2 regions of the Shewanella sp. ECSMB14101 genome follow, and region 1 is predicted to be linked to the other one. Evidence: riboswitches for the same ligand, from Rfam matches in the RefSeq annotation. Region 1 holds a riboswitch; the other holds the start of a gene.

Evidence for each region. A riboswitch is a leader RNA that binds a small molecule or an ion and turns the genes downstream of it on or off. The one in region 1 is predicted to bind thiamine pyrophosphate.
Region 2: another riboswitch for thiamine pyrophosphate. It lies ahead of NY07_RS05105 (TonB-dependent receptor); the one in region 1 lies ahead of thiC (phosphomethylpyrimidine synthase ThiC).

The regions. Positions count from the first base shown of each region.
Region 1 is NZ_JSFF01000003.1:104,882-120,896, forward strand. It holds gene imuA (translesion DNA synthesis-associated protein ImuA) at 107-853, shown strand; gene NY07_RS04100 (Y-family DNA polymerase) at 854-2,530, shown strand; gene NY07_RS04105 (error-prone DNA polymerase) at 2,530-5,646, shown strand; gene NY07_RS04110 (tRNA-uridine aminocarboxypropyltransferase) at 5,767-6,303, shown strand; gene trhA (PAQR family membrane homeostasis protein TrhA) at 6,266-6,946, opposite strand; gene NY07_RS04120 (hypothetical protein) at 7,180-8,229, shown strand; TPP riboswitch at 8,377-8,475, shown strand; gene thiC (phosphomethylpyrimidine synthase ThiC) at 8,636-10,597, shown strand; gene thiE (thiamine phosphate synthase) at 10,600-12,207, shown strand; gene NY07_RS04135 (HesA/MoeB/ThiF family protein) at 12,194-12,964, shown strand; gene thiS (sulfur carrier protein ThiS) at 12,965-13,174, shown strand; gene NY07_RS04145 (thiazole synthase) at 13,176-13,955, shown strand; gene thiH (2-iminoacetate synthase ThiH) at 13,955-15,073, shown strand; gene NY07_RS04155 (hypothetical protein) at 15,177-15,446, shown strand; gene NY07_RS04165 (putative metalloprotease CJM1_0395 family protein) at 15,487-16,015, shown strand, end outside.
Region 2 is NZ_JSFF01000004.1:37,771-53,785, reverse strand. It holds gene NY07_RS05150 (GNAT family N-acetyltransferase) at 1-431, opposite strand, end outside; gene NY07_RS05145 (GNAT family N-acetyltransferase) at 660-1,163, opposite strand; gene NY07_RS05140 (hypothetical protein) at 1,240-1,857, shown strand; gene NY07_RS05135 (MBL fold metallo-hydrolase) at 1,899-2,630, shown strand; gene NY07_RS05130 (NAD(P)H nitroreductase) at 2,798-3,346, opposite strand; gene NY07_RS05125 (HvfX family Cu-binding RiPP maturation protein) at 3,471-4,061, opposite strand; gene NY07_RS05120 (phosphotransferase) at 4,200-5,240, opposite strand; gene pnuC (nicotinamide riboside transporter PnuC) at 5,279-5,932, opposite strand; gene NY07_RS05110 (hypothetical protein) at 5,974-6,234, opposite strand; gene NY07_RS05105 (TonB-dependent receptor) at 6,284-8,425, opposite strand; TPP riboswitch at 8,498-8,618, opposite strand; gene NY07_RS05100 (YcfL family protein) at 8,726-9,115, opposite strand; gene NY07_RS05095 (PaaI family thioesterase) at 9,149-9,613, opposite strand; gene NY07_RS05090 (PaaI family thioesterase) at 9,610-10,107, opposite strand; gene hinT (purine nucleoside phosphoramidase) at 10,138-10,491, opposite strand; gene NY07_RS05080 (hypothetical protein) at 10,681-11,247, opposite strand; gene NY07_RS05075 (CsgG/HfaB family protein) at 11,507-12,355, opposite strand; gene NY07_RS05070 (curli assembly protein CsgF) at 12,358-12,777, opposite strand; gene NY07_RS05065 (curli production assembly/transport protein CsgE) at 12,793-13,260, opposite strand; gene NY07_RS05060 (response regulator transcription factor) at 13,257-13,883, opposite strand; gene NY07_RS05055 (hypothetical protein) at 14,052-14,585, opposite strand; gene cctA (tetraheme c-type cytochrome CctA) at 14,888-15,235, opposite strand; gene htpX (protease HtpX) at 15,570-16,015, opposite strand, start outside.

The sequences.
Region 1 (16,015 bases):
TCTCCCTTGCGATCTGGCCAATTATAAATATACTGTATTTATATACAGTATTATTGTTTTTGGCTTAGCTGAACCTGTAGGTAAGCCGACTAAGAGTGGGTGTATTATGGCCTTGGCAGATCCTCAACTTGAACGTTTGCTCGAACGTGCCGATCTCTGGCGCGGTGATGTCTATTATCCCGGACCGTTGGGTCAAGATAGCGGTTATCCCGAGCTTAATCGCTATCTGGGGCATGGGGGCTGGCCGGCCCATGGACTGTGCGAGATCTTCTATAGCTGCGAGGGCATAGGCGAGCTAAGCCTTGTGCTCCCCCTTATGCGCCGATTAATTCCCAGCCGTTCGCCGCAAGGCGGTGCTGCAAGTCTGGTGAGTCTGGTGGCGCCGCCACATGTGCCTTACCCTCAGCAGCTGCTTATGCAGGGTATAGATGTCAGCCGTCTGTTGTGGGTGGATACCCAGGTGCTTAAAGAGCAGCTGTGGGCGCTCGAACAGATATTAACCAGTGGCGTATCTCCCTTGGTGTTATGTTGGCTCGATCAGCTCAGTACGAGTCAGGCCAGACGTTTGCAACTTGCCTGTGAGAAGGGAGAGAGCCTGTGTATCTGTTATCTACCGAGTAAGCTCAAGGCGCAGCCACATCCTGTGCCGCTACGGCTAGCCCTGCAGCCAGAGCTGGTGGGGAAGCCCTCTGCTTTTGCTACTCAGGTGGATATTCTTAAGCGCCGTGGTGGTTGGCCTGCGCCTAATTTTAGCTTGTCTTTGCTACCTGAGCTGCTGGCGCAGAGTCTGAAGGGAGATTCGACTTCGTCTCTGGCGGGAGGCCAGGTTGTGCAAGGGCCCTGGAGCGCTTAGATGTTGTGGCTGGCGGTATATTTTCCCCATTGGCTACTTCAATATCAAAGCTACCATCAGGGGATAGAGCCTGGCGCGGCATTGGCTCTTTATGAGCGTCAATCGAGGCAGATCTTGCTCAGTTCTCAGGCCGCGGCCAGCCAAGGGGTAGAGGTGGGCCAGAGCATCGCCACGGCGCAGACCCTCTGCCCATCACTGCAGCTATTGACCTATGATAATAGCCTCAGTCAGAGCGCCTGCGATTGGCTGTGTCAATGGAGTTATGCTTATAGCGCCAGAGTGGTGCCCATGGTGTGTCCCTTCGATGGGAGCAAGCGAGATGCTCAGCCTCAGGTGACAGATACTTTGCTGCTTGAGGTGGGCTCCATGGTGAAAGTCTTTGGCAGCTTAAATCAGCTGTTAAGGCAATATCATAGCACCGCAGTCGCTTATGGTCTCAAATGTCAGTTTGCCTTAGCTCAGAATCCCTTGCTGGCACAGCTGGGGGCCAGATATCAGCCCATGTCGTGGCCGGAGCGGCTCATATTCACCCCAAAAGATGTGACCCCTGAGGTTAAAGCGGGGGAGGAAGTCGCCCAAGCAGGTGACACGCAGGTCCGTGTTGGCGAGGAGGAAAATACACAGCAGGTCTTGCCTCAAGTGACTCTAATGCAGCTGGCGCCTCTGGCTATCTCAGCCTTACCCTTACCGCTCTCGGTGCAGCGCGCCTGTGAAAACATGGGGCTAACACAGACGCAGGAGTTACTCGCCTTGCCCCTGAGTGAGTTGGGTGAACGCTTTGGAGAGGCGATGCTGACCCTGCTTGCCCAGCTTAAAGGCCAGTTACCTCAGGTGCACAGATTTTATCAACCGCCCGAGAGCTATCAGCATAAGCTTGCCTTGCTCTATGAGGTGAGTCATCTCGAAGGACTGGCGTTTCCACTGAGTCGCATGCTCGCAACCTTATCGAGCTATCTTATGCAGCGTCAGCAGGCAGTATTGGCTTTACGTTTGACCTTAGTGTTTCGCGACCTGACGATGACGCCGCTGCGCTGCGATATCCGCTATCCTTTTGCCGAGCACAGGGCCGATGCCTTGCTCAAGCTATGCCGCGTGCAGCTCGACAGTTTGTCCTTAGCGGCGCCCGTGATCAGCCTGGAGGTCGAAGCCGATACCTTAGTCGCGCTGGCGGTACAAACCCCTAACTGGTACCAGAGTCAGGGCAAGTCAGATGCGAGTATGCGGCTGTTATCTCTGCTTGAGGCTCGCTTGGGCGCCGAGAAGGTGAAGGGCGTTAGCAATTGCAGCCATCATCTTCCTGAACACAGTTGGCAGAGCCGCTCCTTTTCACAATGGCGCCAGACGCCCCAAGGTGCAGCTTGGCAAAGCAGTCATGAGTGCGCCGAGCCCAAGGCCAGTTATCAGGGAAAGACACGTGCTCTGAGTGAGAGTGCGGGGTTGCAAGTTGATCTGGCGCAGGGGAGCTGTGATGGGCGAATCCGCCCCAGCTGGTTGCTGCGTCAGCCAGAACCTATCTTGCCAGAACAAGTGACTCTGCTAAAGGGACCCGAGCGCCTGCTCTCTCCCTGGGGGAATGAGGCGCCGCGAGATTATTACCTGGCTCAAATGGAGCAAGGTGGACTGTGCTGGGTGTTTCGCACGCCTCAGGGGTTATTTTTACAGGGATGGTTTGCTTAATGTACGCCGAGCTGCATGCACTCTCTAATTACAGCTTCCTGCGCGGCGCCTCCCATCCCCATGAGCTGGTGGAGCAGGCCAGCCTGCTGGGCTATCAGGCGCTGGCATTGACCGATGAATGTTCCTTTGCCGGGGTGGTGAAGGCTCACGAAGCGGCCAAGCGCTGCGATCTTAAATTGATCTTAGGTGCCGAGTTTCATCTCGATGAGGGCCTGTTCGTCCTGCTGGCACCCAGCCGCGTAGCCTATGGGGAGATCAGCGCACTGATCACCCAGGCAAGACGCAGTCAGGGAAAGGGGGAGTACAAGGTGAGTCTCAATAGCCTCTTGAAACAGCAAGAGAGCCTAGTGTTATGGCGGCCTCCTTCCTTGGCCCAATTTCAGCTAACGCTTAGCACTGCGTTGGATGAGGGAGAACTGCTGGTGGTATATCAGGAGCATCTGCGACAGATTGGCGCAGAGCTAAAGCGGGCGTTTTCAACCCGGTTGCACCTCTTGATGGAGCGGCTCTTGTTGCCGGGTGAGGCGCTTCACTTGCAATTGTGGCAAAGACTGGGCGAGGTGCTGACCATTCCCTGTGTTGCCGCCGGTGGCGTACGGATGCATGACGCTTCTCGTCAGCCAATGCTTGATGTACTCACCTGCATTGCTCATGGGCGGGATCTCGACAGTGGGGCGGCCCTATGTTCTATCAATGCCGAGGCGAGCCTTAAACCCATTGCGGCGCAATATAAGCGTTATCCTCAGGCCTGGATAGACAAGGGGCTTGCACTGGCGCGCCAGTGTCACTTCTCTTTAGATGAGCTTAAGTATGAATACCCTGCGGAGGTGGTACCGGCTGGCATGCAGGCCTGTGAGTACCTGGCCCAAGCCGTGAGAGAGGGGGCCAAGCGGCGCTTTCCCGAGGGGGTGCCTGACAAGGTCAGGTTGCAGTATGAAAAGGAGTTAACGCTTATCAAGGCGATGGGTTATGAATATTTCTTCTTGACCATCTATGACATCGTTTGCTTTGCCAAGTCACAGCAGATTCTGCATCAGGGGCGGGGCTCGGCAGCCAACTCTGTGGTGTGCTACTGCCTGGGGATCACTGAGGTTGACCCCACCAAGATTAACATGTTGTTCGAGCGTTTCATCTCTAAAGAGCGTAATGAGCCGCCGGATATCGATGTGGATTTTGAGCATGAACGGCGCGAGGAGGTGATTCAATATATCTATCGCAAGTATGGCCGGGAGCGGACTGCCCTAGCAGCGGCGGTGATCTGCTATCGCTTTAAGAGTGCCATGGGTGATGTGGGCAAGGTGTTGGGGATAGATGCCGAGCAGATCGCCATGATGATAAAAAAGATCGATCGCCGCGATCCCAAGCAGCATTGGACTGCTCAACTCGCCGCCATGCTACCAGAGTCGGGGCGAGGGCGAATGCTACTGCCGCTGGTGCAGAGCCTTATCGGATTTCCTCGTCATCTGTCGCAGCATGTGGGTGGCTTTATTATCTCAGCCGGCCCCTTGTCTGAGTTGGTGCCGATTGAGAATGCGGCCATGGTCGATCGCACTGTGATCCAGTGGGATAAGGATGATCTTGAGAGCCTTGGCTTGCTAAAGGTGGATATTCTGGCGCTGGGCATGTTGACGGCGATCCGTAAAACCTTCGCCCTGTTAAGTACACCTGAGCGTCCCTTTACCATGGCCGATCTGGTGTGGGAACAAGCCGAGGTTTATGCCATGTTGCAGGCTGGCGATAGCATAGGGGTGTTTCAGATCGAATCTCGGGCACAGAGTACCATGTTGCCCAGATTAAAACCCGCTTGTTATTACGATCTTGTGGTGCAGATTGCCATCGTCAGGCCTGGTCCTATTCAAGGTGATATGGTGCATCCCTATCTGCGTCGCCGCGATGGACTGGAGACTGTGGAATATCCCAGCCCTGAGGTGCAGTCAGTACTGTCTCGCACCATGGGGGTGCCTATCTTTCAGGAGCAGGTGATCCAACTGGCCATGGTGGCGGCCGGATTTAGCGGTGGTGAGGCCGATCAGCTGCGCCGGGCGATGGCGAGCTGGAAGCGGACCGGTGAACTGGCACAGTTTGAAACCAAGCTCCTTAGCGGCATGGCGAAACGGGGTTATAGCAAGAGCTTTGCCGAGCAGATTTATCGGCAGATTAAAGGGTTTGGCGAGTATGGTTTTCCCGAATCTCATTCTGCCAGTTTTGCCTTGCTGGCCTATGTGTCGGCCTACCTTAAGTATCATTACCCGGCGGCGTTTTGCTGCGCCTTACTCAACAGCCAGCCAATGGGTTTTTATAGCCCGTCGCAGTTAATTCAGGATGTACAGCGCCATGGGGTGATGGTGTTGCCTGTGTGTGTGAATTACAGTGATTGGGACAATCGTCTGGTGGAGATTGAAGCGGAGCAGGGGGCAGTGATTCGTCTAGGGTTTCGCCAGGTGAAGGGGCTGCAACAGGCCGATATTGGCCGATTACTTAAGGCGCGTCCCGAGACAGGTTTTACCCGGGTCGAGCAGTTGTATGAGATCGGACTCTCTTCTGCCTGCCTGACGCTGCTTGCCAGTGCCGATGCTCTGCTTACTGTGGCTGGGCACAGGTATCAGGCGCGTTGGCAGTTGAGTGCGTACCAGCCGAGTCTGCCGCTGTTTGATGATTTACCTCCTGTGAGCAGTCAGGTGGTATTGGCTGCGCCGAGTGAGATGGCCGCCATGCAGAGCGATTATCGCCACCTTGGTTTGAGTCTGGGCCGTCATGTGATAGCGCAGCTCAGAGAGCGGGGAGAGCTAAAGGAGTGTTTAAGTGCGGCCCAATTGGCGGGTTGCCGTCATGGTCAGTTGGTACATGTCGCCGGCGTGGTAGTGGGGCGTCAGCGTCCGGGTACCGCCTCTGGGGTGACCTTTGTGACCCTAGAGGATGAGACGGGTAACATCAATGTAATCGTATGGAGTGCAACGGCCAGGGCGCAGCGTCAGCCTTTTTTGACATCAAAAATATTAAAGGTAGTGGGCATACTTGAGACCCAATCTGGGGTGAGTCATATCATTGCGGGTAGATTAATAGATGTTTCTACTATGGTGAATAATTTTGAGTCAAAAGCGAGAGACTTTCGCTAGCTTGCTTAACATGTCGTAAATACTCGTTAATTTATGTCGGCGCCTGGCTAACCTCACTCGCCTGGCTAGGGTATACTGACGCCTTTATTGAGCCAGCAAACCGCAAAGAAAGTTAGTTAAATGAAATTTATACTGCTCACACATGCGCGGGAATATGAGCGTCCCTCCAATACGGGCACGCTGGCGTTGCAGCATTTTCCTGAGTTATGCCGCCGTGTGCCTTGGTCACGGGTTGAGCCCGATGCTTGGCTTAAGCAGGCCTGCGAGTCGGGAGAGGCGCTGTTACTCTTTCCGCCAAGTGATGAAAGCCCGCCAGCGTTTCCCCTTGAAGCCTTAGTAGAGGAGGCTCAGACGCCTTTACCACAGCAGATCATTATTTTGGATGCCACCTGGCAGGAAGCCAGAAAGATGGTCCGTCAGAGCCCCTATCTGCAACAGGCGCGGCGTTTAAGCCTGTCAGAGGCATCTACTTCTCGTTATCGTTTAAGGCGCAATCAGGTGGATCAGGGCTTGTGCACCATAGAGTGCATTATCAGCCTGCTAAGAGGTATGGAGATGTCAGATGAAGCGCAAGTTCTGGATGCGGCGTTTGACGCTTTTATGTCAGAGCACAGTCAAGTCAAAGCACCGTCAGATAGACACATAGAAAATGACTGAGCGCTCCTGCCAGCACAAACAGATGCCAGATGGCATGATTATAGGGGATGCGTTTACCCACATAGAAGATCACCCCAACACTATAAAAAATCCCGCCAGCCATTAATAGCTGAAAACCTAGGGTGCTCATGGCCTCAAGCAGTTGCTTCATGACGATAACGCACAACCAACCCATTACCAGATAGAGCACCAGACTAAAGATCTTAAATCTGTGGATAAAGAGTGTCTTAAACAAGATCCCGCCAAGTGCCAGACACCAGATGGCGAGCAAGATTCCATCGGCTTCGGCGCTGCCTAATTGGATCAGCATGAGTGGGGTATAGGTGCCGGCGATGAGCAGATAGATGGCGCAGTGATCGGCAATCTTCAGCTTATGTTTTAGCTTGGGATCAGACACGCTGTGGTACAAGGTTGAGCAGAGAAACAGGAGTATGATACTCAGGCAGTAGATCAACATACCACCCAACTGCAGATCGCTGAGACTATCCCAACCTTTCATCATTGAAAAAACCAATGCCAGAATACCGGCAAGCACCCCGAGTCCATGGCTCATCGCATTGGCCAGCTCTTCAGAGCGGCTATAGGGCGCGGCGATTGACACTAGGGGATCAGCTTGGTTTAAGGGAAGTTCTTGGGACGGCATCATGCTCTCTATTGACTGGTTAGACCTCAAGCTGAGTCTAACAGTATGCTATCGCAAATGAAATACTTTAGCGTACATATGTAAGCTTAAAAGTTTAGAGTGATTTTTAATGTTTGATTTTAAATAACTTTAATATAAATAGTGTCCACCTATAACAGGAGGTGGAACTTATGGGTCAAGCTTAGCCTCTAAAGCGCTAAGTTACCTAAGGAAAGGATCTGTCTCTCTTGCAAGTGACGCCACAGGAGCTATATAAACCAAGGCAACCAGAAAAAGAGTATCATTGGTCGGCGATTAAGCTTAACGCCGTATGTCCTGAGCCGCTTGCGCTAACCAGCCTCGATTTGCTTGAGGAGAGTGCTGAGCACCAGCGGCGCCAGCATAAGTTCCTAGGGATAAGCTTAACAGATCTTATGCTTGTGCTCGGTGTCTTGCTGCTGCATCTGTTTCTACTGTCCATGCTTAGTTGGCGTTATCCGTTATACCATGGCCCCGCCTTGCGCGCTGAGCCGTCTACCAAGGCGATAAGCGCCTATATGCTGAGCGCTGCCCAATTTGAGGCCATGACCAAGCGGGAATTAGCTAATCAAGCAGCGCCGCTAAAAAACTCATCTGAATCTCAATTAGTTGCGCCTGTTACGAAGGAGCAGAGTCTCACCTCGCTATCCCAACTGAAATCGCCTGGCGCCTCGTCCCCGCAGAAGCAACTGATCCAGAGCCAGAAACATAGTCCTGACCGGGGTAATCAGCAAACTCAGACGGCCGGCGCCGAGAAGAGTCAGGCAAAAAGTCATGATATCGAACCAGAGCTGCCAAGGAGAGTGGCAGAACAAGGGTTCACCTTTGAGGCGCCTGATCTAACAGGATATAGCGCGCCGCCTCAAGAGCGGCCTTTTGCTGGGGAGCTCGGCGTCATCACCGGAGACTATCTGGCCAGGCATCGTCAAGCCTTGATCGATAAGCTGGTTCAGCGCGCGGCCGATGTGGCGACAATGCCCAAATCGATAAGCGAGATGGATGGGCTGATGGCGCAGTTAGCCCTGCCAAAAATCGATGAATATAACACGGCAATTACCCTGGACAGTAAATTGGACCCGAATCGTATCGTTAAGCTTGGTGATACCTGTTACCGGGTGGTTAACGTCGCGACTCCTATCAATCCTCACGCAGAGAACCTGGGGTTTCCTTTTAAGTGTGGTGAAGACAAGGTGAAGCAGGCGATTAAGGCCTCGTTAGACAGGCACCTTGAGCTGATGGGCGTTAGCCAAAAAAGCAATAACTAAGATGATTTATTTTCACCACAAAATCAATTTTAGCGAGCATTTATATTTTATGATGCTGTTTATATTGATTTATTTCGTTTGATTTATTTGGTTTCAAGCTAGTGTGTTAAGGGCTTGTTTATCGCTAAGGCTTAGGTCTATACTGGGCACCTCTTGTCGGAGTGCCATTAGGCTGAGACCGTTAATTCGGGATCCGTTGAACCTGATCAGGTTAGTCCCTGCGAAGGAAACAAGCATAATATGACCTTGGTAAAGGCTATTTTGTAGGCGATAAATTGCCCTTAAACTTGCCTTTCAAACCATATTTTTGACCTGGTGCGATCATCTTATGTCGCTCGCGGTTAATGCCCTCAACGCCAACTTCTCCAGACAAGCAACTTCATTTAACTCAATAGTGAGATTGCTTATGTCAACACGTCGTGAAACTCGAGCCCAGGCCCAGGCCTTTATCGATAATCTAAAACCGCTACAACATGCCAATTCAGAGAAGATCTACTTGCAGGGGAGTCGAGCCGACCTCAAGGTTGCCATGCGCCAGATCCATCAGTCCGATACCCTGATTGGTGGTACCCAATCGGCGCCCATTGTTGCAAAGAATCCGCCAATCAAGGTTTATGACTGTGCCGGTCCCTATTCAGACCCTAAGGCAGATATCAATGTGCGTCGCGGTCTGGACAAGCTGCGCAGCGCCTGGATCGCAGAGCGGGACGATACCCAGACGCTAAGTCAGGCAAGCTCGGGTTTTACCCAGCAACGTTTGGCCGATGAGGGACTGGATCACTTAAGGTTTGAACATCTGCCAAGGCCGAGACGCGCTAAAGATGGCAAGGTGGTAACCCAGATGCACTACGCCAGACACGGCATCATCACCCCTGAGATGGAATATGTGGCCCTGCGGGAAAATATGGCTCGCGATACTGTGATCGATGAGGTGTTGACCCAGCGCGCAGCAGGGGAAAGCTTTGGTGCCAAGGTGGGCCAGGCGATAACCCCAGAGTTTGTCCGTCAGGAACTGGCCGCTGGCCGGGCGATCATTCCTTTAAATATCAATCATCCAGAAGCTGAGCCGATGATCATTGGTCGCAATTTTCTGGTCAAGGTCAACGCCAATATAGGGAATTCCGCGGTCACTTCCTCTATCGAAGAGGAGGTGGAGAAGTTGGTGTGGGCGACGCGTTGGGGCGCCGATACTGTAATGGATCTCTCAACCGGCCGCTATATCCACGAGACTCGCGAGTGGATCATTCGTAACTCGCCTGTGCCCATAGGCACGGTTCCCATCTATCAGGCTCTGGAGAAGGTCAACGGCGTTGCCGAAGATCTCACCTGGGAGATCTTCAGGGACACCCTAATTGAGCAGGCGGAGCAGGGGGTGGACTATTTTACTATTCACGCCGGTGTCTTACTGCGTTATGTGCCCATGACGGCGAAACGTTTGACCGGTATTGTATCCCGGGGCGGTTCTATCATGGCCAAGTGGTGCCTCTCTCATCATAAAGAGAACTTCCTCTATGAGCACTTTGATGAGATCTGTAAGTTGTGCGCGGCCTACGATGTCTCTTTGTCTCTTGGGGATGGTATGCGCCCAGGTTCCATTGCCGATGCGAACGATGAAGCGCAGTTTGCTGAGCTTGAAACCTTAGGGGAGCTGGTTAAGCGCGCCTGGCAACATGATGTGCAAACTATCATAGAAGGCCCGGGGCATATCCCCATGCAGCTGATCAAAGAGAACATGGATAAGCAGCTCGAGCTGTGTGATGAGGCACCTTTTTATACCTTAGGCCCGCAAACCACAGATATCGCGCCAGGTTATGATCATTTCACCTCGGGGATCGGCGCGGCAATGATTGCCTGGTATGGCTGTGCCATGCTCTGTTACGTCACCCCTAAGGAGCATCTGGGGCTGCCCAATAAGGAAGATGTGAAACAGGGGCTGATCGCCTACAAGATAGCGGCCCACGCCGGGGATGTGGCCAAGGGGCATCCTGGTGCTCAGATCCGCGACAATGCCTTGTCGAAGGCAAGGTTTGAGTTTCGCTGGGAGGATCAGTACAACCTGGGATTAGATCCCGATACCGCCAGGGCCTATCACGATGAGTCCTTACCTCAAGAGTCGGCCAAAGTTGCCCACTTCTGCTCCATGTGCGGCCCTAAGTTTTGCTCAATGAAAATCACCCAGGAAGTACGTGAGTACGCCGCGGCGCAAGAGAGTCAGACGCAGGCGATTGAGGTACAGCACAGCCAGGCTTATGAGGCGGCGCCTCAGACACAGATCCAGCAAGGGATGGAGAAGATGTCGGCGCAGTTTAAGCAGACCGGTGGCGCCCTCTATCACAGTGCCACAATGGCCGACGTTGAAGAGGTATAGCCATGCGCAGTGCTAAACCTATCGTCTGGACCATAGCCGGTTCAGACAGCGGTGGCGGCGCCGGGATTCAAGCGGATCTGGCAACTATAGGGGATCTCGGCGGCCATGGCTGCAGCGTCATCACCTGTGTGACCGCGCAAAATTCGGTAGCGGTCAATGGCGTTGAGCCGGTCAGCGATGCCTTGCTGCTCAATCAACTCAACACCTTGCTGGTTGACCTGCCGCCAAAGGCGATAAAAATTGGCTTGCTGGCGAATCAGCGTCAGATTGATCTGCTTGCTGATTGGCTGGCGACGCATTTTACATCACACGCCAAGGTCACTGGTTATCAGGTCCCTATCATACTAGATCCTGTGATGGTAGCTTCCTGTGGAGACACGCTTGTCAGTGCTGAGGCTGATAAGGGACTGGATTTTTCCCCGTTCAGGCAGCTACTTACCCTGATGACTCCCAATGGCCATGAGTTTGAGGCACTGTCGGCGTTAGTGGGTAATGATAGTGACGGGATCTCTGCTAAGGCGCAGAATTTAGCCCGTTATCTGGGCTGTAACCTCTTGATAACCGGGGGCGATAAGGGGGCCTTTTGGCAAGCGCAGTACGCCGAGGATCACTTTGTCTGCCATCGGGTACCTCATACCTCAGCTTTGCATCAGCATAGGGGATTTCGCCTTAGTAGCGAGCGAAGTGATAACCCAAACCACCACGGTAGCGGCTGCACGCTCTCATCGGCAATTGCGAGCTTTCTCGCTCATGGCTTGGTGTTGCATGATGCGGTCTTACTGGCTAAAGCCTATGTTGGTCAAGGGATAGCGGCGGCCAGTCCGGTAGGCGCAGGCTCGGGGCCACTAGAACGTTGTGGCTGGCCTAAGGGGTTGAAAAGCCTCGCTAAGATAAGCTTAATCGATGCAGAAAACTGCAAGGGCCCCGATTTTCTAAGGCATATTTCACACCATACTCCTTATGGCCTTGCGCTTAGCTTTCCTGCGTTAACCCAGCCGATCGGTATCTATCCCGTGGTAGGTGATGTCAAGACCCTATCACAGGTGCTGGCAGCAGGAGCCAGCACGGTGCAGCTTAGGATAAAACAGGTAAGCACCACAGATGAGCTAGAGCGTCAGATAGTTGATGCCATTGCTCTTGGGAGAGAGTATGGCGCTCAGCTCTTTATCAATGACCATTGGCAATTGGCGGTAAAACACGGCGCATTTGGTGTCCATCTGGGTCAGGAAGATCTGTTTGATGCCGATCTTGAGGCAATTGCCAACGCAGGGATGGCGCTTGGGCTCTCGAGTCACGGAGTATTTGAGATGGCGCTGGCGTGCCAACTCAAGCCATCTTATATCGCTCTAGGGCATATCTTCCCAACTCCTACCAAGTCAATGCCGTCAAAGGCGCAGGGGCTAGAGAACCTCAAGCATCTGGTGGCTCTTTTTGATCCCGGATGTCCGCGGGTGGCGATTGGCGGCATAGATAAATCGCGACTCGAAGCCGTTAAAGCGACAGGTGTCGACGCCGTGGCGCTTGTCAGAGCGGTAACCCAGGCTCCATCGCCAGGCGATGCCTATCTCGAGTTGCTCAGCCTTTGGGAGAATGGCGATGCCGCTAGCTGATCAACAATTTATCCAGTTTTCTCGGCAGATCTTATTGCCGGAAGTGGGCGAAGCCGGCCAGCAACGCCTGATGGCAGCTTGCGTAGCGATTGTCGGGATAGGCGGTTTAGGTCAGCTTTGCGCCCAGTATCTGAGCGCGGCCGGCATTGGTGGGCTGACGCTCATCGATGACGACAAGGTTGAGCTGAGTAACTTGCCGCGGCAGTTACTGTTCTCCCTTGATGATTGCGGCAAGTACAAAGCCTTGGTGGCTCAGCAAAAACTGCGTTCAGGTCATTACTATGCTGATGTTTGCCAGATAATAGCCAAGACTGAGCGCCTTAATGGGCAAAACGCCAGGGCGCTCTTCGGTGATGTGGATCTGGTACTGGATTGCAGTGATAACTTTGCCACCCGCCATAGTGTAAACGCTGCGTGCGTAGCAGCCAATCTGCCCAATGTCGTGGGCTCTGCTGCGCATTTCAGTGGTCAGTTGATGGCCTTCGATTTATCAAGGGCGCCTGAGGCGGGCTGCTATCACTGTGTTTTTCCCGCCGAACTAAGAGTCAGTGAAAACTGCTCAACCCTAGGTGTGCTGGGGCCTATGGTCGGCACTATGGCATCGATGCAGGCGCTACTTGCCCTTAAGCTGATCATGGGACTGGGTGGGCTAGGGGAAATGCAGCGATATAACGGCCTAACGGCAGAGATGCACAAGGTGAGGTTACGGCGCGATCCTCACTGCCCTGTGTGCGCCGACATGGCAAAGGAGAGATAGATGAGTGAGATCAGAATAAGTGTCAACGGCCTGCCGGTAACGCTGCTAGCAGGGACCAGCTTGCAGGCAATGTTAAAGGCGCAATCGATCAATTTGGATAGCGTGGCATTAGTGCGCGGCGGTGAGCTAGTACCTAAGTCACAGTGGGCTGTGACTGAGTGTGAAGCAGATGATGTGGTTGAAATTTTTGGTGTAGTGGCAGGAGGATAATATGTTAACCCTAGGCGATACTCAGTTCTCATCGCGTTTATTCACTGGCACGGGCAAGTTTTCCTCTGCTAATCAGATGCTCGCGGCCTTGGCCGCCAGTGGCTCGCAACTGGTGACCTTGGCAATGAAACGTGTCGATATTAAAGGTGGCTTTGACGATATTCTTGCTCCCCTGCGGCAAAGTGGTGTTAAGTTGCTACCCAATACTTCTGGTGCCCGCAATGCCAAGGAGGCAATTTTTGCCGCCGAGTTGGCGCGGGAAGTGCTGGGGACCTCTTGGGTGAAACTTGAGATCCATCCCGATCCCAAATACCTGATGCCCGATCCTATTGAAACCTTTAATGCCGCTAAGGTGTTGTGTGAACGCGGTTTTACGGTTTTACCCTATGTGCATGCCGATCCCGTGCTGTGCCGAGCCTTGGAAGCGGTGGGCTGCGCCGCGGTGATGCCTTTAGGCAGCCCCATTGGGTCCAATCAGGGACTCGCAACCGCTACTTTTTTGAAGATCATCATAGAGCAGGCCAATGTCCCCGTAGTGGTGGATGCGGGAATAGGAACCCCTTCACAGGCCATGGCAGCGATGGAGATGGGGGCAAGTGCCGTACTGGTCAATACGGCGATTGCCGCCAGTCGCGATCCGGTAAAAATGGCGCTTTGTTTTGCAGAGGCGGTTGCGACTGGGCGTAAGGCTTATGAAGCAGGACTGGCCGAGGTACACGCCAGGGCGATAGGCACCAGCCCACAGCAGTCGCTGACTGGATTTTTAGCGGAGTCTGATTGATGAGTTTTATTCAGCAGCTAGCTAAGCTTTCCAGAGAGACCTTGAAGTTAAGGCTGTATTCGACCACACCAACCCAGGTTGAGGCGGCAATTGTGGGGGAGCAGGGCAATCTTGATCATCTGTTGGCGCTACTTTCTCCGGCTGCCGAAGCTTATATTGAGCCGATGGCTCAGCGAGCTGCGGCTTTGACTCGGCGGCGTTTTGGTTACAACATAGGTCTCTATCTGCCCCTGTATCTGTCTAATCTCTGTGCCAATGAGTGCGATTATTGTGGTTTTACCATGAGTAACAAGCTTAAGCGCAAGGTATTGAGCGCGGAGGAGCTAGCCGCCGAAATGGCGGTGATCAAGCCTCAGGGATTCGACTCGATTCTCTTAGTCTCCGGCGAGCATGAGACTAAGGTGGGACTGGACTATTTTTCGTCCGTGCTGCCACAGGTAAAGGCGCAGTTTAGTCATGTGGCCATGGAGGTGCAGCCCTTGAGCACAAAGGCTTACGACGCACTGGTGGCAAGAGGGTTGGATGCCGTTATGTTGTATCAGGAGACCTATGACCCCACCACCTACCAGAAACATCACCTGAGGGGCAATAAGCGAGACTATGGCTATCGTTTAGCATCACCTGAGCGTATCGCCCAAGCCGGCGTGGATAAGATAGGGCTTGGGGTCCTCTTAGGCTTGGATGATTGGCGTATGGACGCGCTGTTGATGGGGCACCATCTTGATTATCTCGAGCGGCGGTTCTGGCGCAGTCGCTACAGTATTTCACTGCCGAGGTTAAGGCCCTGTGTCGGCGGCATTACGCCTAAGGTGCAACTGTCTGATCGGGGATTAGTACAGCTAATTTGCGCCTTCAGACTGTTTAATGAGCAGTTGGAGATCAGCCTCTCCACCCGAGAGACACCTAAGTTACGCGATAATCTGCTTGGCCTTGGGATCACTCAGATGAGCGCCGGGAGCCGCACCGATCCTGGCGGTTATGTAAATCCTGATGCTCAATTGGATCAGTTTGAGATCAGTGATGAGCGCAGTGCAGCCGAGGTGGTCAAGGTCCTTAGGCAGCGGGGCTTTACCCCGGTATGGAAAGATTGGGAAGCCAACTGGATAGGAGCAAGCTAATCAATTCAAACAGATAAGCACCCGGGCGTGAAAGCCTGTACATTCGCAGGCTTTTGGTTAATAATTAGCCATAACTGTGACTTGCCTAAAGAGGCGTTAGATTATGGAAATACCATCAAGTTTTTCATCCGGGTTAGCGGGCTTAAAAGGTGCGCAATCGGGCCTGACGCAGGCGACGGTTGATGTGGCAAAACCCAGTCAGCCTCAAACGAGTGAGGCGGGTTCGACAGAAACAACCAACCCGGTTAGTGCGACCGATAAAACCGGGGCTTTAGTGTCAGCCATCGAGTCGAAAAACCAAGGGGAAGCTGCGGTAGAAGTGCTCGAAACAGCAAACGAAACCCTGGGTACAGTGATAGACATTAAGGTGTAACCCCATGGCCGGCGTCATGACAGCGCCATCTCTAACGGCGATGCGATTAAATGCTTCGCCGTCTTCACTTGGTCAGCGCTTCAGTTCAAATCCTTCAGTCAGTACTTCAGTAACGCCAGTTTCTTCGGCGCAAACACTGACTGCGCAACATATAGCTCCACAAACGCTAGCCCCACAAACACCAGCCCCGCAAACACAAGGCTCACAAACACATGGCTCACAAACACATGGCTCACAAACATTAGCCACGCAATCTCCTGTGACGTCTGCATCTGGCTCAACCGCGCCGAGTATCGCCAGTGCGGGTTTATCAGGTAAAACCGCGACCCTTAAGGCAGATCTATCGCCCATTAATAGCTTGGTTAATATTAGCGACAGCAATAGTCCTGTAAGCAAGCAAAGCAGCGGTGGCTATAGCCTGTCTCAAGGGGCGCTAGGGGTAAATGGACTGATTAATCGCGCGCCTGGCCAAGTAGCCGCTAATCCAGCTGCTAGCCAAGGGCGAATAAACACTGGCTCTGGTGCGAGTGAAACGAGCGCTACAGACACAGGTGAAGCCAATGGGATTG
Region 2 (16,015 bases), on a different contig from region 1:
GATGGTTGATTGTGCCAGTGAGTTCTAAACTCTACTGCAATCACATCTAGCACCTCAAAGGCATAGGTCAGCAGCAACAGCTTACACTCGCTGTTGATCCCGGTACGCTGAGCGCTCTTGGCATACCAGGTATGGCCAATCTCGATCCGCCTGTGGGTCTGATCCCAAGACATCAAGCGAGTACAGCCAACTATCTGACCAGAGCGTTTGTCTCGCACCGCAAAGGCCAAGGCTTCCCCACGTTGTTCGCTGGCTAACGCCTGCTCCACATAGGCCTTCATCTCATCGGGATGGGGCGCAGAGGTGTACCATAAGTTCCACAGCTCACCATCGCTGACCGCAATAGACAGCGCAGGTATATGCTCCTCTTGCAGTGGCTCTAACACCACATGCTCACCGTTTAAACAGCCTCTCAAGAGATCTTGATTCATGCTCATGCTCCGATGCTCTGGTTGTAACAAATTCAGATGAAGAATAGATGAAACTAACATGGCACTTAACGCCAGTAGGATATATTAGGAGCTCTGCCCCGCGCCCCTATTAGCTTGTCCAGCCTGGCATTATCTCCTTCGTACTTTCACACCATGATGTTTATCTTGCTGCCTTGCTACACCTGTAGGCTAGCCGATACCAACACGCTAACAAAATAATCAATTTAATTAAAGTGTTATCTTATATAGCATCACCTCATCATCCTCAGCCCAAGGCATGGTCCCTTGGCTCTCGAACCCGAGTTTAGTCAGTAGCGCACGCGATGCTTGATTGTCGTGATTGACTATTGCCAGCAATGTTTGCAGCTTAAGCTGTTTGGCATGAGCCAGCACTGCCTTACTCGCTTCTAACGCATAACCTTGGCCTAAAAACTCAGGTAGCAGCGCATAGCCCAGATCCGTCTCGGGTAGTTGCTCTCTGCGAACCAAACCAGCCAAACCTATGATCTCTCCACTGGCCTTTAGCACTATGCTATACATGCCATAACCGTGTTGCTGATAGCTGCTTATCGGCCCTTCGATAATATAGTTTTCCGCCTGCATTAAGGTGCGCACACCGCGATCACCAATATTATTGATAAAGCCTTCGCTATTGAGCAGCCTAAGCATAAATGGGGCATCTTTTACCGTCATCTCACGCAGGAGAAGACGCTCGGTTTCTAGGGTAAGCAATTAATTCTCCTAGGTTACTTTCAGTTCAGATTATCTCGACTATACTGTGATTGGTTCTACATAGGAAGTGGCACTAATGACAAAACATACGCCGAAAATCAGTCAATATCATGTCATTGCGGCTGTGGTCGCAGCGGAGCTCAACCAAACCTTAAGTTACTGTAAACAGATCAATTTGACCGCTAGTAATGCTCAGGCCGCTTCAGCTCGGGTGGGCAATGCCGCCTTGGGATTTAAAGCCTTAACGGGTTTTATCGATGACCTGGCGTCCTACACAATGAAAGCCGCAACAGATATCAATCAACTTGCCCATAGGGCTAGTCGACTCGCCACCGAAACCGCCAGAGCAGCGGTTGCCCTCAACCATTTCCAACTGGCTAAAGTAAAGGCTGCTAATGCGCCCTATGGCAATACCATTAACCCCGCCGTCGAAGCCACTGAAGCTAACCACAGTCGCCTGCGGCACGAATTTGATCGCCTCATCGATAAGATGGAAAACCAACTCTATGAGCTGAAACGCAATCTGCGCACCGCCAATATTCTTGCCTCTATCTGCCGCATCGAAGCCTGCCGCGTCGACACGGCCAACCAGGCCATCTTTAACGATGTGGCGAATCGGGTCGACGATGTAGCGCAGCTGATCCGTAAAAGGGTCGACCATGCCATCGCCCTGTTTGGCAACACAGCCCCCTAACCACGGCACCACCCATAATCATAAAACAAGGAGTCGATTCCATGAAAAGTGAGCTGATCATCGAAACCCCCACCCATAAGTGGCTCTACTTTGGTCGCGACCCCGAAAAACCCGATAAGATCATCGACACCAACCAGTACATGGTCGTCAGCAGCCATAAGGCCCTCTTGATGGACCCTGGTGGCATAGAGTTATTTGCCGCTATGCTGGCCAATATTGTCAAACATATTCCTCTGGAGCAATTAACCCACCTGTTCGCCTCTCACCAGGATCCGGATATTATCTCGTCGCTGGGACTATGGGATCAGACGCTACCCAAGGCGAAACTCTACTCGCCCTGGCTGTGGGAAGGCTTTATTCGTCACTTTGGCATGAACAACATCAGTTATGAGCCCATTGCCGATAATGGCGGCAGTCTCGCCCTAGATCAGGTGGAGCTGCAATTTATTCCCGCCCACTACCTGCATGCTTCAGGTAATTTCCATGTCTATGATCCTGTGACTAAGGTCTTGATGAGCGGCGATGTTGGGGCAGCCCTAGAAGATGCTCAAGCCGATATCTATGTGGATGATTTCGAGCAGCACTGTGCCAAGATGGCCTATTTTCACCAAAGGTGGATGCCCTCGAATCGGGCCAAGAATGATTGGATAAACCGGGTGAGAAAGCTGGATATTCAATACCTCTGCCCGCAACACGGCAGGATATTTCGCGGTCCTCAGGTCAAGCAGTTCCTTGACTGGTTCGAAACCCTCAATGTCGGCGTGGGCGTCTAGGCCTGGCATTGGTAACACACCACAAAAAAATGCCCGCTAATCGCGGGCAACACAATCACTTAGGGTGAAAACCTTGCATAGGTAGGATGCAGGCTCCCCTTCACTTTGCCAGTTTTCTCCACAGTGTAAACCCGACCAAAGTCGAAGTTTTACCCATAAAGGGCGACCTAAAGATAGCGCACCGCTGATTCGGGTGACTTTTGCTGCTTTAAAGGCGCCTTCACGGCAGGGGTACCCAGATAAAGAAAACCCACTATCTGATCTTGCGCCGACAAGCCCATCGCCTGGTGCAGATGGCGATTAAACGCCAAGGGACCTGTGCGCCAAATCCCCCCTAACCCCATGGCAAAGGCTGCTTGCTGCATCGCCATGCAGGCACAACCCGCGGCAATATGCTGTTCAAGTGGCGGCACCTTAGGGTGCTCCGTCACCTTAGCCACCACAGTCACGACCATAGGGGCGCGCAGCGGCATATTGCCCGCCTTGGCCAGCGCCGCTTCATCGGCACCTTCACTTTGCATGGCTTCGACAAATAAGGCGCCCAGACGTGTTAAGCCTTCATCTTTGGCAATAATAAACTCCCAGGGAGTGAGGCTGCCATGATCCGGCACGCGCACAGCCGCTGCCAGGATCTGATTTAACTGCGCTTCATCGGGCGCTGGCGCCACTAATCTGGGACTAGACTGACGGGTTAACAGAAGTTCGATAGCATCCACGAAGATTATCCTGTAATTAAAATCTTGCTCGAGAGTAGCAAATTGGCAATAAAAATCCCACCAAATTGGTGGGATTTCGTCACTCTAGGCCAAGGTGATTGTTTAGCCTATATCTATGACTTGCCTATGTTTTAACTAGGTAACGCCGCGCGATAAAATAATCTAGGCTGGTGTAACGACCACCGCCTATCACCAGCAAGCCTAACAACATAAACAGATAAGTGATGGCAAATTCGATACCATTGTTCAAGATCACAAAGTTACCCGACGATGTTAGCCAATCATAGTGGCCATGTTCCTGAAGCAAAGACTTGGCTGCTGCCAGTTTCTCCGCCGAGGTCAATACCTGCTCGTTGGCCAGCCAGGAGTTAGGATCGGCTATCGCTAACCAGCCATTCTTCCAGTGCACGCTAAAGGCCGCCACCGCCATGGTGACCATCAAGGGGATAGATATCAGTCGGGTGGCTAAGCCCAGGATCAACAATATGCCACCCAAAAACTCACTGCCTGCAGCCAGAGCCACCATCACCTCGGGCATTGGCAAGCCAAGACCCCACTCGGCGTTACCAAACCAGGCCGCCGTATCGCTAAAATTGGACAGCTTATTGTAGCCAGCTTGCATGAGAACCGGCGCCAGATAGAGTCTGAGGGCCAAGGCCGCGACCCCGTCTAGCTGACCTATAGCTTTGATAAATTGGGCGTACAACTTCTGCATAGCTTACTCTCTCATTAATTTGTTATGACCTAATAGACCCAAATCAGAGGATTTAAATTTCGGCCGATAAATCAATCGCGTCAAATCTGTCTATTTGAAGATAGTCTATGACACTAAAAATGAGAGTTCTGAATAGGATTAGGCAATTAACGCCATAAAGTCATCGAAACATTGCAGGTAGTCAGCCACACTATGGGGCAGACTCGCATCAGGCTCGGTCTGCACGCCTTGAAAGCATGCCTCCCCCTGACTTGCCATCAGCAGAGCCCAACAGGCTGCAAACACCCAGTAGAGGGCGACCGCGTTTGGAATCGCTGCCTGCGCCCTGTCGTTAAGGTGAGGGTGTTCGCTTAAGTAGCCCAAGATCAAACTATGACGCTGGTTTGAGGAGAGCCTGTGGCTCGCCAGTACACTGGCAAGATCCACTAGAGGATGGGAGCTACAGGCATATTCATAATCGATACACCACAGACGCCCCTCACTCATCAACAGATTATGAGGATTCAAGTCCCTGTGACTGTATTGGGGTAACACCATGCAGGCATCTAAGCTCAGCAGTAACTCACCGACTCGCTCGCTAAGGGCCTTTAGTGCCTGCCATCTCTGCTGCCATGCCTGCTGGTAACTTTCGGGCAAACTTGGGCCATCGGCCATCGTTTGAAGCTGCTGATAATAGCTATGCCACTGTTCCCCTACCGACATAGAATTAGCCGGTAACGGCAGTTCGCTGAGCCCTTTCAGCAGCCTCAACAGCGCCTGCTCGCCACCAGGCCAACACTCATGTTCCTCTATAAGCGGATGAGCGGGATTAGCCGTCATCAGCTGACTCCAGTCCTGCTGGGTCTGAATATAACGGCTCAGATAAAAACGACTGTCGTCTGACACATAAAGTAACTCAGGCGCCAGTTGCGCTGTTTGGGCCAGGCGCCAATTCATCACCTCATCGTCTCGCTTGCAGATCTGACTGCTGGCCTGGCTATTGATCCGCAGCACAAACTGCCCGTTGCCAGTCACTAGGTGATAGTTCTGATTACTCAGACCGCGGGACAAGGGAGCGACTACCCAGCTGTCATCTATGTAGCAACCCAGCTTTGCGAAAACCCTTTCCACCTCGCTTAGTACATTAGAAGGCAGATGGCATTGCAACCAAGTTGTTGCCTGTTGACGATTAAGCGCCATAGTGGCCCTTACTTATGCGTAAAGGGTAACAAGGCAGCTTAATCATAGGAGTAAGCGCCATCCTCGCCCATCCCCTGATGCATGCTGGTGCGCCACAAAAAGTAACCACCTATGGCCATGCCCACATACAGAATAAACAGCAAAGAGGTCAGCATCAGTCCCTTATTGAGATACAGGTAGATGGAAACAAGGTCGATCACTACCCAATAAAGCCAATTTTCCAGTACTTTACGGGCCACCAGGTAAGTTGTCATCACGGCAAAGCAGCTGGTTGCTGCATCGAGATAGGGATAGGACGCCTGGGTGTAGCTAGCCATCAAGTGACCTACCACTAAGGAAACGACGCTGGTAGCCAGAATAAGATAGAGGTGTCGCCCTAGCGACCAGCTAACCACCTCTACGCCGTTCTCATCGCCACCACCGTATCGCCACAGCCAGAAGCCATAAACCGCCATCACCATGTAATAGACATTTAGCAGCGACTCCATCAGCAAAGAGACCTCCCAAAACAGCACGGTATAGATAGCCGTACTCACTAAGGCTGCCGCCCAGCACCAGATGTTGCCGCGCATGGCGAGCGCCAGATAGGCCAAGGCCAGTAATACCGCCACGGCTTCCCAGGCTGTCAGGCCATTGGCCTCGGCGAAGGCGCCGGAAAGTGTCGCCAATAAGGCAGACCAGAGATCTGTCATAGCTTAAGCATCGCTCCTGTTATCAGTGGGTCAGTCTTGAATTACTGTTGGTGAGAGAGATCCAACTCGCCGCCAATAAACTTGACCACAAATACCGCCTTGCCCCACTTCTCATGTGCCGCCTGCATTTCGGTTGCCAGCATCGCCATCACCTCGCCATACTCGCCGCACACCTGTGTGGCCATAGCATTGGTTCGCCGTTCGATATTGGCATAGGTATCTACCCTATCGATAAACCATTGAATGGGGTCGATATAATTATCCTTTAACGGATACATGCTGATTTCAGCTGTTAGTTTCATCTTAGTTCCTTTTGGGGGCGATTGAATGCTCGCCCCTTAGTGAGGGTTATTACATGAATTTGACGTTAAGGGTGACGCCTAGCTGACGCGGATCGCCGTAACGAATATATTGTTTATCCGCCCAGCCGTTATCGGGCTCATTACCGAAATAGAAACCGCGCACGCCGTACTTTTCATCAAGCAGGTTGCGTCCCCACAGATAAGCCGACCAGGTCTCTGTCTCATAGCCTAAACGGGCATTAAACAAGGTATAGGCCTCAGACTGAGAGTCGTTACTGTCAGAGTAGTAGAACTTACTCTTACCACTGGTCGTTAAGTTAACAAACCAGCCCATGTCACTGCGATAGGTGGCGCCAGCACTGTAGGTAAAGTTAGGCGAGTGAGCCAATTCGCGTCCGCTCAGATCCACTTCCCCACCATATTTATCCTGGTAGACATAATCGCCATAGGCTGTCTCGAGCCAGCCCAGTGTGCCATAGAGTTTTAAGTTATCGGTGGCATACCAGTTGGCTTCAAGCTCGGCACCATAGTTGTGTGAGCTGCCCGCGTTTTCGACGTATAGGATAAATTTCTGTGGCTCATCGGGATTTTGCTGAGAAGCCGAGACCTGTTGATCCCGTCTGTCCATGTAGAAGAGTGAGAAATGGGTGCTTGCATCACCATCAAGCCACTCAGACTTGATGCCAAGCTCATAGTTATACAAGGTCTCTGCCTGGAACTCTTTTTTGTCGCTTAGCGATAGGGGAAGTGACATGTTAAAGCCACCAGCCTTGTACCCTCTGGCAATACGGGCATAGGCTTGATGCTGATCGCTCAAGGCTTTACTCAGGGCGATATGACCGCCCCACATGTTTTCCGATGGTGCAAAGGCATCTTCGGCCGAGTCACTGTATTCGCTTTCACGGCGCTCGAAGCGTACGCCGACAGAGAGCGCATAGCCCTGACCTAGCTCGCTATCTAACTGACCGAAGAGTGCTAAATTGGTTGCCTCATATTCGGCAGTCAGCCCATCTTCCCAGCCGTTATAGAATTCAAGGGTGTCATTGTCTTCGGTGAGTCTGAGACCATAGATGCCCACCAACCAGTCGGTACTGTCGTTAAAGAGTCGACCTGCATCCGTCGAGCTTAGACGAAACTCTTGCGATAGCGTGGTGCGATCCCCCAGTTTGTTCCAAGTATAATCATACTGACAAGGCTCCCCGTCGCAACTGCGCGCCGCCCAATATTCAGGGTTGGCCCAGTCACCATCATAGCCATGATGAGTATCACTTTGTGCCATAGAGCTTAAGGAGACCAACTCGAAATACTCGGCGCCCGAATAGGTTAATTTTAGCGAGCCGCCCGTTGTGCGCTGCTTATCCACGCCCGGTTCATCTGTTAAGGTATCAAAACCGTTATTATCTAATGTCCAGGCATCATAGCCGTTATTGAAATTGGCGTGCATCAGGTTGAAATCGGCCACTAAATCATCGGTGGCATACCAGCGCAGTTTGATGCGCCCGGTAAATTCATCCCGCGCATTGGTATCATCACGGCCCAGGTAAAGGTTATCTCGGTAGCCATTTTGATCATGCTGTTGCAGCGACACGCGATACAACAGCTTGCCTGAATCACTTAAGGGGCCTGAACTAAAGCCGCTAAAGGTGCGCAGATTATCGTCACCTAGCTGCAGCTCGGCGCCATGCTCAAATACTGAGGTCGGGTCGTTACTCTTAAGGTAGATAAGGCCTGCCAAGGCGTTAGCTCCATATCGCGTCCCTTGCGGTCCGCGCAGTACTTCCACCTGCTGCAGGTCATACATGCTGGAGACCATCCCCAGACCCGACAGATCGATATCGTCTATGATGTAACCCACAGAAGAGTTAGGCGCTCCCTGATACTCTTCCTGCTCACCCACTCCGCGGATCTGGAAATATTTGGCTCTGGAGCTGCCGCCAGACCAGTTAAAGTTAGCAATAGAGTTGAGCACATCTTCAAAATGCTGCGCCCCTTCATCTTCTATCTGTTGCTGGTCGATAACGCTAATGCTGGAGGGCACCTTATCTAAGCTCGACTGACGAAAATCTGAGGTGACAACAATCACTTCCATCTCATCTGTGGTGACAGGCATATCGCTGGCGAAAACGGTGGTTTGGGTTAATGCAGCCGCCACGGCAAGGGCGACAGGAGAATAGGATTTTAATGTAAACATAGGACCTCAAATAAATATTGAGATCCGGCACTTAAAAAAGCGAGAAAGAATGCACAGTTAGATAGTGTTAAATCTAGTGCTGTGGCCCATTCCTACGCCGGTATTAGCCGGATCAGGTTCTAAGGGTTTGTCTAGCGAACATCTCAGTCAATGCGAAGCCTTTAGCTTGGCGTTAACACCCCTTGGCGAGGCCGATTATACATGAGTCATACAAAGAGTTGACATTTTTAACGCATATTTTGCGCATGGCCCATAAAAAAACGGCGGCAATGCCGACGTTTTAATCAATATATAGCGACCTTAGTTTGAATAGGCCTGTCTAACATAGAGCTCACACCGCACTGCATTAGCATTGGGGGACAAAGCGGTCACCTGCATCTGCTGCTTGCCATGTAACTTAAGGGACTTCCAGCTAACTCCCTCATCTTCGATGGTGGCGCCGTTAATGTCATACCAGGTAAACTTATATTGCAGCTGCAAATCTGTCTTTGCCTTACTGATAATAGTGCCGCGGGCCCTTAAAAATCCCGCATCAGCTACAGTCAGGACTCCTGTGACATCCACGTCGGAATGAAAGGAGCGGTTATCAACCCTGCTTTCACCGGTAGAGCTCGCCATGATCCCGCCGGTATGGGGCGCACAGGCACTCAGCCCGAACAGAATGGCAACTATGGCTAATCCCTTCTTCATCAGTATTCTCCTTACACGCCGAAGCGTATCTGATCACTCAATCAAAAAGTGGGCCCTGGCAGTGGCAATGAGCGCCTTACGGTTGGTTTGCCAGCAGTTGATATTCACATTGGCCACACGGCGGCCCTGACGGGTAATTTTACACTCGGCAAAACTATCTCTATGGTGTCCCGCCCTTAAATAGTCTATCGAGAAATCGACGATCTTAGGCACCTTAGTGGTTTGCATAAACACCATTAACTGCACAATAGCCGACATTTCCATAAATCCGGCAATCACGCCACCATGGAGTGCTGGTAAGGTGGGGTTACCGATATTTTCATCTTTTTTGGGTAACTGAAACACCAACTCATCACCGAAACGCACCACCTGCATACCAATAAACTTAGCATAAGGTACGTGATCTAAGAGGTGGCCGAAATCATTAAGCTCGGTCGCCTTCTTAACGATATCTTTAACATTCAAAGCTTTGTGGGTATCTTGCTCAGGTACTGTCATTGGCCCTCTCCCATTAGCGCCTGTCTAAAGGCTTCACCCACCATTTCAGGACTGATACGCATAAATGAACCCACGGCATGGGCAATAGGATCATCGATAGAATCCTGATAAGCGATCGCCCGGGTAAAAGCCACGCTCGATGACAATTTATAGCACTCGGCAAAACCGTAGACACTCTTGTTTGGCTCGGCGGCCTTCATATAATCGACCCGCAGATCTAAGGTTGGCGACAACTCCAGCGACTTATACTTGTCAAAGATATTACAGACCACTGCTGTGCCACTGGCGGTATCCATAAGCGTGGTGATCACGCCGCCGTGGATCACACCTGTATCAGGGTAGCCAATCAATTCGCTACTGTAGGGAAGCTCGATCAACACATGCTGTTCGCTGGCTTCAAGCACGCTGAGGCCGAGACGGCGACACTGCACCAGCTGGTCCACAAAGCGAGTCGCCAAATCAGTCAGCGGAAAAAAATCAGGATTTGTCTTCATATGCTCTCCAGCGTTTTTCAGCAATCGCCATTAGCGATGAGATACTAGCGGGCCTAAGAAATCACCGCCTAGCAAGTGCATATGAATATGGAATACTTCCTGCCCACCATGTTTATTGCAGTTCATGATCAGGCGGTAGCCGTCTTCGGCAATACCAGCCTCGTCAGCGAGCTTTGCCGCCACTGTCATCATCCGGCCCAGGGCCTTTTCGTCCGATGCCTTGACATCATTCACTGTGGGGATCAGATGATTTGGCACAATAAGAATGTGCGTCGGTGCCTTTGGCTCAATATCTCTAAAAGCTGTCACTAATTCATCTTGATATAAAATATCGGCAGGGATTTCGCGTCGAATAATTTTACTGAAAATGGTCTCTTCGGCCATTGCACTATCCTCGATATAGGGTTAACCCTGTCAGTATACTCACAAAATACCATTTTGTGATCCGTCATATAAATAAAGGAGTTATGCCCTGTATCGAGTGGCGAAATTTATATCAGCTAAGCTGTTTAATACATAAAAAAAGCCCGCCACCTGAAAAGGTGCCGGGCCACTATAGGTGCTAGCAGTTATCTAATCGAACGCTAATTTGTCACTATTTAATTTATCTTGCTGCTTGAGCTGCTTCAACTCTTCGCGCTCGGCTTCAATCTCCATCAGCTCGGGGGATTTGAAGGTCATTTTGATATAGGCATCCTGGCGGGTTTTTGCCACCTGCTCGAGCGCAACATAGGTGCCGTCTTCATCAATAGCATACCAACGTTTACCCGAACAGGTTCCCTGCAACACGCATTGATAAGAGCTCAACTCACTGGCAACATAGTCTGTCTTTATATAGCCAGACTTAATGAGAGACTGTTTAACGATTTGAAAATCATCATTTAGCTCATCGGCATGCACGCCATATTTGTAACTCGTCATGGTAACTTGCAACAAGCCATGCTGCGCATCACCGGACAGCAAATAATGTTCTGCGATAGAGAGGGCCTTAGGTACAACTTGGGTCTGCACCCAAATATCATCTCCCTGATGCTTAGCCTCTTCATACAGGCTAACATCATCGCCCCATTTAAGACCAAAAGGTGCCACTCCATGTGCATAAAGAGGCAATAACACTAATAATAATGCTAACTTTTTCATGGCTTTTTATTCGGCAAGTCAAAAACTTGACGAATTGTACTAAAAGCTTGCTGACTTCGACATAGACACACAAAGAATAAGGCAATAATCTTTTTAAAATTAACTACTAAGTCACACTAAGTGATAAGAACTATTACTAAGTCACATTATTTTTTTTGCGTCAGTTTTCTAGCGTTTAATAAGCACATCAACTACATTTTTGTTGCCTAAACCATCAAGAGAATAGAGATGTATCCAGTTTTGACTTGTTCTGACTGACTTATCCCTGGCTGACTTTGGCCATCACCCTGGCTTCCGAGTGTGCCTCTAACCAATATTTTTGTAACACTGGGCTGCGAAGGCCACTGGCTTGATCCGCTAAATTCCACGCACCTTTCCAGATCCCATCGGCGATCATATGCACGACTGCACTTTCAATTGCCGAGGCAACACACAAACTCACTGGCTCATTGGAGGTATAGCCCAGCTCTGATTCAAGCAGCTCCTGGGCATCGATAAACTTAAATACACCAGCGGTGATCTCTTTAGAGAGGATAGACTTAGTCGTCGTCACGCTGCTGAGCAAGCGTCCGGTTCGAATATCCACAGCCCTCAGGTTAACCGTGACGGTATCAACCCTAAACTGGGTAGCGGCACCTATGCCTAAATAGCGAGCACCCGCCCCGCCAGTTCTTACATTGGTGTCATAGGCGACAATACCGCCCTCCATCAAAATCTGCGCCGAATTCAACTGGGGGAGCTTGTTGGCATCGCCTTTTAAACCCGCCCTAACAATTTTGCGCTCGGTGAGTAGATTCTGCAGACCCTCACGCTCTACCGGAATAAACCAACTTGAATCATTTAATGCCTGCGCCAAAAAGGCGGTACCGCTTTGGGGGACGGCGGTAGAGAAGTTACTCGAGGGGATCGGCTTATACTGGCCCGTCTGGTCGCGAAAATCATAAACAGCGGCGAGCATAACACCTTGAGGCGCGGGTAAGTTGATGAGATCGTAATAACTCTCACCTTTTGGCATCAGACTTGATGACGCCTGTACTCGCTCAAGCTCACTAGTGCTTGAGCATCCGCCCAAGATAACTAGGCTAATGACTATTAAAAAATGCTTCATTTTTAGCCGCCTACACTCGAACTGTCACTCAGGCCACCTACTTCGATCACTGTCGTTTCCCCAGTAAGCAGATCGGTAATATGCACCAGCAGCATGCCATCTTCGTTGACGACTTGGATCTCAAAATCTGTAGTTTTAAGGTAGCCTTCGCCTCCATTGGCCGCATCGTTAAACAGCTGACTCATTAGACGAGACTCTAAGGAACTTGCCATTCGTTCCAGCGCACTTGGCGGTGTGTAACCTGAGCCGCCCTTATGATCTTTTTGCGCTGAGGCATTGGCCAGCAGATAGGAGCCATTAAGGTAGCTGCCGCCAAAATTGGGGTTAACTGGAGTGTAGATAAGCTGTGTTGCCTGACTATTGGGGCTTAGTGTGCCCATCAATAGCGCAGCGACAGCCAGATAAGGCTTAGCGTGATTCATCATTCAATATCCCTATTAAAATTCATCAGGCGCTAAATCGGGATCCAACCACTGAGCCCAGCTCGCCTGTTGCTTATTTTGCTGCAAAATCGCATCAACCCGCTTTGCCGACTGAAGTGCCAGCTTATCCAGCTGACGGCTTGCCGGTGAAACGACTGTCACAAACACCGGCTTGCGATTGTGCAGTACACTGATCTTGCTACCACTTCGCGCTGTAGCCAGCTCGACAATGCTTAGGCCGCCATGGTCTGCCATACCGCCAATATCGCGATAGGCGGCCACAAATTCTCGATAAAACCTGTGGCCTATTCGCGTCATAGCGCGGTTGAGGATCAAACCATCGATGAGATCTGACTCCTGGCTAGGCGCGGCATCACTGGTGCTCTGCGCGGCCAAGCGAGTACGCTCCTCCACATCAGGCACCTGACAATAAACGGGTGCCGAAATGGCCGCTAACAAGAGTAAGCGGCCGATGACTATCACTGCTGTACCTCATGCAGATGCGTCTGTGCCCAAGCAATAGCTTGACCACGACTCGACACACCTATTTTTCTAAACACACGATAAAGGTGAGTTTTAATAGTGCTCTCACTGACAAACAGCTGATTGGCAATGTCCACATTGGTGCTGCCGGTTAACAAAGCTTGCAGTACCTCGCGCTCTCGAATGGTAAGATTATCGGTACCTTCAAGCTGTTCCTGATCCAAAGTGGCACTAAGCAAATCAGCAGGAATAATAGTTTGCCCCCGCAGCACATTCGCCAACGCCTTACCTATCTGTTCTAGCGAGGCGTCACCATAAAATACAGCGGCGGTTATGGGAGAAATTAAAAATCGTGCATCGATGAGTTTGGGGTAATGTAGAAACACAACGCGGGCACTATAGCGTTTCTCTATCTGTTTTTGTAACTGATAGGCACGCTGTACATCTATCGTCGCCAAATCAATCACAACCAATGAGTAATTCCCTTCACTCATAGTCACTTCTACAGACTCAGGCGCCACTTTTGTCAATTTAACCAAAAACTCTTGTGGCCAACGTGTCTCCAATAGATCGATCAAGAGTTGCGACCGAGAAACGACTACCCAATTTATCACTTTGAACATCCTGCTCACTCCATGTCACTAGCTATTAGCGTATTCCATCAACCGATATATCATAACAACTATAGATTTAAAAAATAACATCTTAATTGCGCTAATTTTATGAAGCATGAGCAGAATAATTCGTTAGCCTAGGTTACATTCGCCCGACATTTCATCATTTCACGGGTTTTAACGATAACCCTGGGTAATAGTTGCCCGCTGTGCATTGCCCCATTGAGTAACGATAACCCCATGACCCGAGCCATTTTGGTAAATAGTCACCCCATTGTCGGCGCCAGATTGTTGTACAAATGCGCGATTGTCATTACCTAGTTGCTCGGCATCCACCGATAAACTCACGCCCAATTGCGACACGATCAAACTATTATTAACGCCAACCTGCAACAAACTGGCTTCAATAGCCTCTCCCTGCTGTATTAAATAAGCCTGATTACCGATCCCTTGCTGACGAAGATCCGCGCTATTTGCCTCGCCCAGCTGTGACATTCTTGCGTTATTATCTACACCGGCTTGTACTATCTCACCCTGTAAAAGATTTCCGTTTTGGAAAATAATGGCCTGATCACCGCCACCTGCTAACTCATTAAACTCACTAAGATCCGCAGCAGCAACTGGCGCCGAGTTTAAGCCAAAACTCAGTAATAAAAATAAATACCGGCTAACTATACTGCGCAAAAAAACAGCTTTTAAGGTAGAACTCATCTGCTTAATTAGGGTCATTTGACACACCAGATTGCTTTTAGTGGCCAAGATTATCTATCTAAGTCACAGCTTGTACGTCCACAATGAGTATTAACTCCAGTTAGCCAAAGTATCTATTCAGCAAATAGGACTAATACTTTTCTACTAAACAGGAGTCTCAGCGACTTAGTTTCGGCAGTAAGCAAAGAGAGTAACGGCGATAGGAAAGTCAATAAAACATAAGAAGGAAGGAGTTACGCTTTGCTACAGACATAAAAAAACACCGACGATAAGTCGGTGTTTTTTTTACATTATAAATCTGTTTACTTCAGCACAGATTCAGCAGTACGACCGTCATCATGACAGCTGTCACAAGTCGGTTTGTCACCTACGTTAGAATCATGAGGAGCATGACAGTCAGCACACATCAGATTACCGTCGTGTGGCTTATGCACTGCATCCATCTCAGACAAGGTACCGTGACAGCTTTGGCACTGCTCAAACTCGTGAGCACCATCTGCAGAAGGCTCGCCATCGGCGTGACATGCTTCACAACCTTCCATCTCAGCGTGCATTTCTGCAAGTTCCTGAGGTTCAGCCATTGCCGCAGGAGACAAGGCAAGTGCCGCCAAACCTGCACCAAATAACGCACTTAATATTTTATTGCTCACGATAATATCCTCTTTTATGTTTGGTTTGGCTGTGTGGGGTCTAGTTGTTATATCCCATCATGCCTTGTTCCTAATTGCACAACTTAGCTTAAAATAGCTAAGGTTTTGCAAATAGGCAAATTTTCTCTAGCGGCGATAGTAACAACAGCAATTCCTTAAAAACGTGCACTTAATCAAATATCTATGCCGCAAACCACAGAGTTACAAACAAATTTGATCTAAATCACACTAATATCATGCGATTTGGCAAGTCGAGATCCTCATCATGGCAATTGATGGATAAAAACGAAAAACGGGAGCGATAAGCTCCCGTTTCATTTTAATCTACCCTGTTTTACTGGGCACGTAACGCTTCGATACGCTTCTCAAGTGGCGGATGGCTCATCAACAGCTCAGCCATCGACTTCTTACCATTGATACCGAAAGCCGCCATCTGCGCTGGCATCGCACCCGTTTCAGGGCCTTGACGCAATCTATCAAGGGCTGCGATCATCTTATGCTTACCCGCCAACTTAGCACCGCCAGCATCGGCCTTAAACTCACGAATACGAGAGAAGTAAGCCACAATCATAGATGCCAGAATACCAAACAGCATATCAAGCACAAACACAACCGCCATGTAGGCAAACATACCTAGACCTTCGCCCTCTTCATCATTGCTGGAAACGAAGTTGTCGATAATGCTTGCCACTACACGGGCAGCAAAGATCACAAAGGTGTTTACCACGCCTTGGATAAGCGTCAGGGTCACCATATCACCGTTAGCCACATGGCTCACTT